3 regions of the Paenibacillus sp. CFBP 13594 genome follow, and region 3 is predicted to be linked to each of the others. Evidence: predicted binding sites of a transcription regulator. Region 3 holds the regulator's gene; each other region holds the start of a gene.

Region 1 (2,281 bases), 1.0 Mb from region 3:
CCGTTTGTCTTGGCGAGTTTTTGGTTCGCCTGGAAAACAATCCCCAAGGACGAGCAATCTCCGTCTATCTCTGGTCACATGTCCATTCGGCAATGGCTCGCGTTAATTGACGCACCAGGTATCCTGATGTTTACGGTAGCTTTGGTAACTCTGCTCATCGGTTTACTATCAGTAAATTCCACAGGAAATATTTCAACATGGCATCTGCTGACAGGGGGGATCGGGTTAATCGCACTCGTCATGTTTATCCGACATGAATTAAATGCAGCCACGCCTTTTATCCCTCTGCGAACGTTTGCCTCCTATCCCGAGATGACTTGGGTGAATGTGCAATACATGCTGGTGAACATCCTGTTTTACGCTCTTTTTTTTGGAGTTCCTACGTATTTGAAGCAGGTACGTCATCTCAACGAAGTTCATACAGGAATGAGCATGCTGGCTTTGGGGTTATGTTCAGTCATTATTGCTCCGATCGCAGGGCGCTGGATTGACAGATCGGGATCACGGCCAGCTCTGATCGTATCAGCATTGTTAATGACCATTGGCTCTGTATTCATTACATTCATGAATGAAACTTCTCCAATTTTTGTTGTCATTGTTGCCTTGGCTTTATTTGGCATTAGTAACGGCTTAAACGCGGTCGGCATGCAAGCTGCTCTGTTCAAAAGCACACCCAAAGAAATGATCGGAGTCGCATCAGGTATTTTTAATACATCACGCTACCTGGGGACCATCATATCATCGTTATTGATTGGTATCGTCATGGGAGATACATTTAATGTGACAGGATTTCAGATGCTTGGAATCATCCTTACGGTATTAGCTGCATCACTGATCATCATGAGCGTACGTCGCGAGGCAGGTGCGGTGAGTCCGGAGCAAGTAAGCAAGTAAAATAGAGAATCTGCCGTGCAATAGCACGTTTACACCCAATGAATCAATAGCTCCATTGGGTGTATTTTTTATTTTTCACCAAGTTGTCAGAAAGAGTTGATCCTTTCTTGAACGTTTAGGGTAGAAGACGTGACTTTGATTGAATTAGGTAAAAATAAAGATATAATAATTTTGATTAATAGGCTTGGTTAGTACTTTAAGTGCATCCATATCAGATTTTAATAGGCATCCAATGCTTGTTATTATCGGGGGCAAACAGGAGTAAACGCATTATAGGTGTGGCAAGATATCATCATACCTAACTTTGTGAAATTTTTCGCAACTCTGCATTGAGTTTGGCCAAAGCTGATATTGAATGTTTCTAAATTGAACAGAGTTTGAAAGGAGGCAACACAAAGAATGGCTATTGATACGGTGTTATGGAGCAGGCTGGTGACAGGTTTGACGCTCGGGTTCCACGTGATTTTTGCAACGCTTGGTGTCGGTGTACCTTTGATGATTGCTATTGCAGAGTTCATCGGCATTCGGAAGAAGGATCACCATTACATACTTATGGCAAAGAGGTGGTCCAGAGGATTTGTCATATCTGTGGCGGTTGGTGTTGTCACAGGTACAGCGATATCGCTGCAATTGGCCCTGGTGTGGCCGAATTTCATGAAATTGGCCGGTAATGTTATTGCACTGCCACTATTTATGGAAGTATTCGCGTTCTTTTTTGAAGCCATCTTCCTTGGCATTTATCTGTACACGTGGGATCGGTTCAAAAATCCGTATATCCACTGGTTGCTGACCATTCCGATTGTCGTCGGGGCAGGCATGTCTGCTGTTTTTATTACAACAGTGAACGGATTCATGAACCAGCCTGAAGGCTTTGTCATGGAAGCAGGTCAATTCTTGGCAGTGAATCCTGTACAAGCGATGCTGAATACGGCGACGTTCTCCAAAGTATTTCATGTATTAAGCTCGGCTTATCTGACAGGAGCTGCTCTGTTAGCGGGAATTGCAGCTTTTGCGATGTTGAGAAAAGGGGTGTCTGCCTACCACAAAAAAGGCCTGAACCTCATGATGGCCGTTGTTCTGGTATTCAGTTTATTAAATTCCTTAGCTGGGGATGTATCTGCCAAGTTTTTGGCTGAACATCAGCCGGAGAAGCTCGCAGCTGCCGAGTGGCATTTCGAGACGGAAAGCGGCGCAGATCTTATTTTATTAGGATGGCTGAATGCTGAACATGAAATCATAGGCGCACTTCATTTGCCGAAAGTGCTTAGCTTTCTTGCCTTTGGAGACTTTAATGCCGAGGTAACCGGGCTGAATGAATTTCCATCTGATGAGCATCCACCCTTACTTGTGCATTATTTGTTTGATCTAATGGCTGGAATAGGTTTCG
Region 2 (2,281 bases), on a different contig from region 3:
TGCCTGCACGTACAACAGAAGAAGGCGTAACCAGTCTTATCAATGCCATTCGCAAACTGAACAAAACATTGGGCATTGAAGAATCGTTCCAGGAAATCGGATTTGATGCCAAAGACTTTGAAGCACATGTAGATTATCTGGCTGACCGTGCCTTCGAAGACCAATGTACAACCGCCAATCCGAAGTTGCCGTTGGTAACTGAACTGGCTGATGTATACCGCAACGCTTTCTACGGAAAGTTTGAATAACAAATCTAGAACGAAGCGTGCCTTACGGCAAGAAGATCAGGGTTCCCCGAGAGGGGAGCCCCGATTGCCGTCTTACACACAATAACGAGAGGGCAGAAAAATAGGAGAGCAAAGCACCTGTTTTTCAGGTTTTATTCTAAGATTTAGTTTGCTCCGAGCATAGAGGAGCAAAGGGCTCTAAAGAGGTGGCATGGAATCCGTGACGTGGCTGTTTGAGTCAGATGTTCGCACAATAACGAGAGGGCAGAAAAACAGTAGAGCGAGCATCTGTTTTTCAGGAAATGGTCCTAAGTCCTTGTTTGCTCCGAGCATAGAGGAGCAAAGGGTTCTAAAGAGATGGCATGGAATCCGTGACGTCGCTGTTTGAGCCAGATGTTCACACAATAACGGAGAGGGCAGAAAAACAGAAGAGTGAAGCACCTGTTTTTCAGGAAATGGTCCTAAGTCCTTGTTTGCTCCGAGTTTAACGGAGCAATGGTCCTAAAGAGGTTACACGGAATCCGTGATGAGGTCGTTTAACCCAGATATTCACACAATAACGGAGTGGGCAGAAAAAACTGAAGAAGCGGAGCGTTCGCCTTTATCCCCGGATTTTCCCCTTTGAAATATAACATTGAAAAAATCCTGGGATAACAGCGATCGGAAGTTGTTCTGCCCGCGCAGTGGCTAAGTGTGAATCTAAAGAGGGTTCAATAGGACACAGCGCAGGTGGAGTGAGTTAGTTCACTGACTTTGTGACAAAAATCACAGATGATGAAAGCCCCAAGTCGTATACTGAAAATGTAAGAAAAACATTCATTCCGCGGTTCCGGTTCCCAAGTAGAGAGAACATGTTCCGGTTTATGTGAAACAATTCACATTAATCGCGGCTCTGGGCACACAATGATACGAATGAAGCAAGATGTTATGTGTCCAGAAATCCAAATTAGTGGAGGGATTACGATGTCGGTGATTGAAAAAGATGTCAAACAACAAACAGGCTGGAGAAACTTTACCAAAGGAACATGGACCAAATCCGTAGACGTGAATGATTTTCTGGCACACAACTTGTCTCCGTATTACGGTGATGAAGCATTTCTCGCAGATGCAACCCAGAATACCAAAGAATTGTGGGAGATCGTATCTGATCTGACCAAAAAAGAACGGGATAACGGCGGTGTCCTTGACGTTGATGTGAACACACCAGCGACTATTGTTTCTCACCAACCAGGTTATCTGGATCAATCCAAAGAGCAGATCGTCGGCGTTCAGACCGATGCTCCGTTCAAACGTTCCATTCAACCAACAGGCGGAATCCGGATGATGATTGATGCATGTGAAGCATACGGCTTCGAATTGCCTCAAGGCGTCATTGATATATTTACAAACATTCGTAAAACACATAACCAGGGTGTATTCGATGCTTATACTTCCGATATGCGTGCAGCGCGAAAAGCAGGGATTATCACAGGTCTGCCAGATGCTTACGGCCGTGGCCGGATCATCGGTGACTATCGTCGTGTAGCTTTGTACGGGGTAGACTTCCTGATTCGTAACAAAAAAGGTGAACTGAATGCACTTGAAGTTGATGTTATTGATGAAGATGTCATTCGTCTGCGGGAAGAATTGTCTGAACAGATTCGTGCATTGCAAGAATTGAAACAATTGGGCGATATGCACGGGTTCGATATTTCCTTACCAGCGACAACAGCAAAAGAAGCGTTCCAATGGTTATACTTCGGTTATCTCGCTGCGATCAAAGAACAGAACGGTGCTGCGATGTCACTGGGACGTGTATCTTCTTTCCTGGATATCTACATTGAACGTGACCTGCAAGAGGGCATTTTGTCCGAAGAACAGGCTCAGGAATTGGTTGACCATTTTGTAATGAAACTGCGGATTGTCAAATTCCTGCGTACACCGGATTACAACGAACTGTTCAGTGGAGATCCAACATGGGTGACTGAGTCCATCGGTGGTATGTCAGTGAATGGTGAAACACGCGTAACCAAAAACAGCTTCCGTTTCCTGCATACACTGCACAACCTGGGTCC
Region 3 (2,281 bases):
TGCCACAGGACGCAGTCCATAATCAGCCACGTTCTGCTCCACTTCACGAAGCGTTTCAGACATATGTGTATGGAGAGGAAGGTTCAGGTCGTTCGCGACCTGCACAAGCTTCTCTATGTAGTCAGGAGGGCATGTATATGGGGCGTGTGGCGAGATTACAGTTGTAATGCGACCATCTGCCTGTCCATTCCACTCACGTGCAAACGCTGCCGACTCCTCCAGTTTCCGCAGTTGCTCTTCTTCCGAGCACAGCCCGATTACACCACGTGCCAGTGCTGCTCTAACGCCGGATTGCTCCACAACTTTGGCAACTTGATCCATGTGATCGTACATGTCCAGGAAAGCTGTAGTTCCGCCTTTCAACATTTCAAGCACCGATAGCGAAGTTCCCCAATATACGTCTTGTGAAGTCATTTTCGCTTCCATCGGCCACATTTTTTCCTGCAACCATACTTGCAACGCAAGATCATCTCCGTGCCCTCTGAGCAACGACATTGCTGCATGACCATGCGTATTGATCAGACCCGGCAGGAAGAACAGTCCTTTTCCATCCACTTTGGTACAATTTTTGTCTCCATCCGGCAATGTCTCACCAATATGCACAATCTTGTCATCCTCGACAACCATGTATCCTTGAACCACGTTCCATGTTGTGCCGCCTTCATTAACGGCAAATTTGCCGTTGTGAATTACCCATCTATTTGTTGTCATCTTCCTCGTCGTCCTTTCCAGTCTCCAAGTAATAGGCCAAACTAAGCAGATCCGTTGTAAAGTCAGCATGGTGAATGCGGATATGCGGCGGTGTTTTTAGAATGGTTGGTGCAAAATTAAGAATCGCTTCGATTCCGGATTCAATAAGCTGATCGGCTACATTTTGGGCTTCCGTATCCGGAACCGTGATAATTCCGATGCGGATGTTTTCTGTTTTAACCGCTTCCGTCAATTCATTCATTGGTTTAACCGTCAAACTGTTAATTTGACTACCAATCTTCGGTCCATATGCATCAAATACAGCAACAATCTTCATGTTGTCTTTCAGATATGCGTTGTAGTTGGACAAGGCTTGACCGAGATTACCCGCTCCTACCAGAGCTACATTAATTTGCTGATCGATTTTGAGAATGTGACGAATTTTCTCGATCAAATAGGATACATCATACCCGATCCCTTTACGACCAAAATCACCGAAGTAAGCCAGGTCTTTACGAATTTGGGCCGGATTCAGATCCAGCCTCTGTCCAAGCTCTTGAGAAGAAACAGTAGCCACCTCACGCTGATGCAACTCGTTCAAATAACGCAAGTATACAGGCAGACGTCGTACCACCGCTTCCGAAATTTTATCCGATTTCATTCTTGCTCCCCCTTACCAAGGCCACGATAAAATAATAGATGAAAAGATGAGCATTCTGTATAAACTCAAAGATAAACATGACATTTTATACAGAATGCTCCTTGTAATTTAGGTTATAAGTTCTTACGTGCAACTGCTTTAATCGGATACGGAAATATCTAATAAAGTTTAACGCCAAACGATAGTGTCATGCAATGATATAACGAACAAAACAACCATTATTCTTGTTCATTAGCAGGTTTTTCCAACCACTCGGTAATTCGTGGAACCATCTGCTCCGTGAGCATATGCTCCATTTTGGGACCAGGCAAAGAATATAAAAAGAATTTACCATAGTACGCTTCAATCACCCGTGTATCATAAACAATGACAATTCCTCTGTCCTTCGCTGTACGCACCAACCGGCCAAATCCCTGCTTGAAACGAATGACCGCTTGCGGCACGGACAGTTTCATGAACGGATTTTTCTTCTGTTCCTGAAGCAACTCACTCTTGGCTTCCACCAACGGATGATTCGGTGGCTGGAAAGGCAGTCGCACAATAGCGAGACAGGTTAGCGCCTCTCCCGGGATATCTACACCCTCCCAGAAGCTGCTTGTACCCAGAAGTACCGTAGCTTTGGCATCTTGGAACCTGCGAGTCAGCTTAGAGCGGCTTCCACTGTCAACGCCTTGCCCAAGCAACGAGATGTCGTTACCAGATAGCGCCTCCTTCAGCGGATCATAGACCTGTCGCAACATCTTGTATGAAGTAAACAGAACCATCATGCGTCCACGCGTGGCAATTGCCGTCTCTGCAAGTGATTGCACCAGCATATTGACAAAGTGCGCATCACCCACACTGCCCTTCACACTCGGGAAATCACGCGGAATCACCAGAAGTGCCTGATCGCGATAGTTGAAAGGTGATGGCAGCATCGACGTTAACAAC

What was found. Region 3 encodes Rex, which represses fermentation and respiration genes when NADH is low (regulators of the CRP and FNR family bind a similar motif). Its sites were predicted from a motif close to TTGTGAAATATTTCACAA; they were not measured.
Region 1: IFU39_RS05430 (cytochrome ubiquinol oxidase subunit I) is a predicted target of Rex. The motif match lies at 1,199-1,216, and genes of this name have one in related genera.
Region 2: pflB (formate C-acetyltransferase) is a predicted target of Rex. The motif match lies at 1,091-1,108, and genes of this name have one in related genera.

What each region holds. Positions count from the first base shown of each region.
Region 1 covers NZ_JACYVQ010000001.1:1,206,751-1,209,031, reverse strand. Annotated here, with positions in the region: gene IFU39_RS05435 (MFS transporter) at 1-894, shown strand, start outside; gene IFU39_RS05430 (cytochrome ubiquinol oxidase subunit I) at 1,294-2,281, shown strand, end outside.
Region 2 covers NZ_JACYVQ010000005.1:206,037-208,317, reverse strand. Annotated here, with positions in the region: gene adhE (bifunctional acetaldehyde-CoA/alcohol dehydrogenase) at 1-248, shown strand, start outside; gene pflB (formate C-acetyltransferase) at 1,191-2,281, shown strand, end outside.
Region 3 covers NZ_JACYVQ010000001.1:182,822-185,102, reverse strand. Annotated here, with positions in the region: gene IFU39_RS01105 (amidohydrolase) at 1-711, opposite strand, end outside; gene IFU39_RS01100 (redox-sensing transcriptional repressor Rex) at 698-1,351, opposite strand; gene dinG (ATP-dependent DNA helicase DinG) at 1,570-2,281, opposite strand, start outside.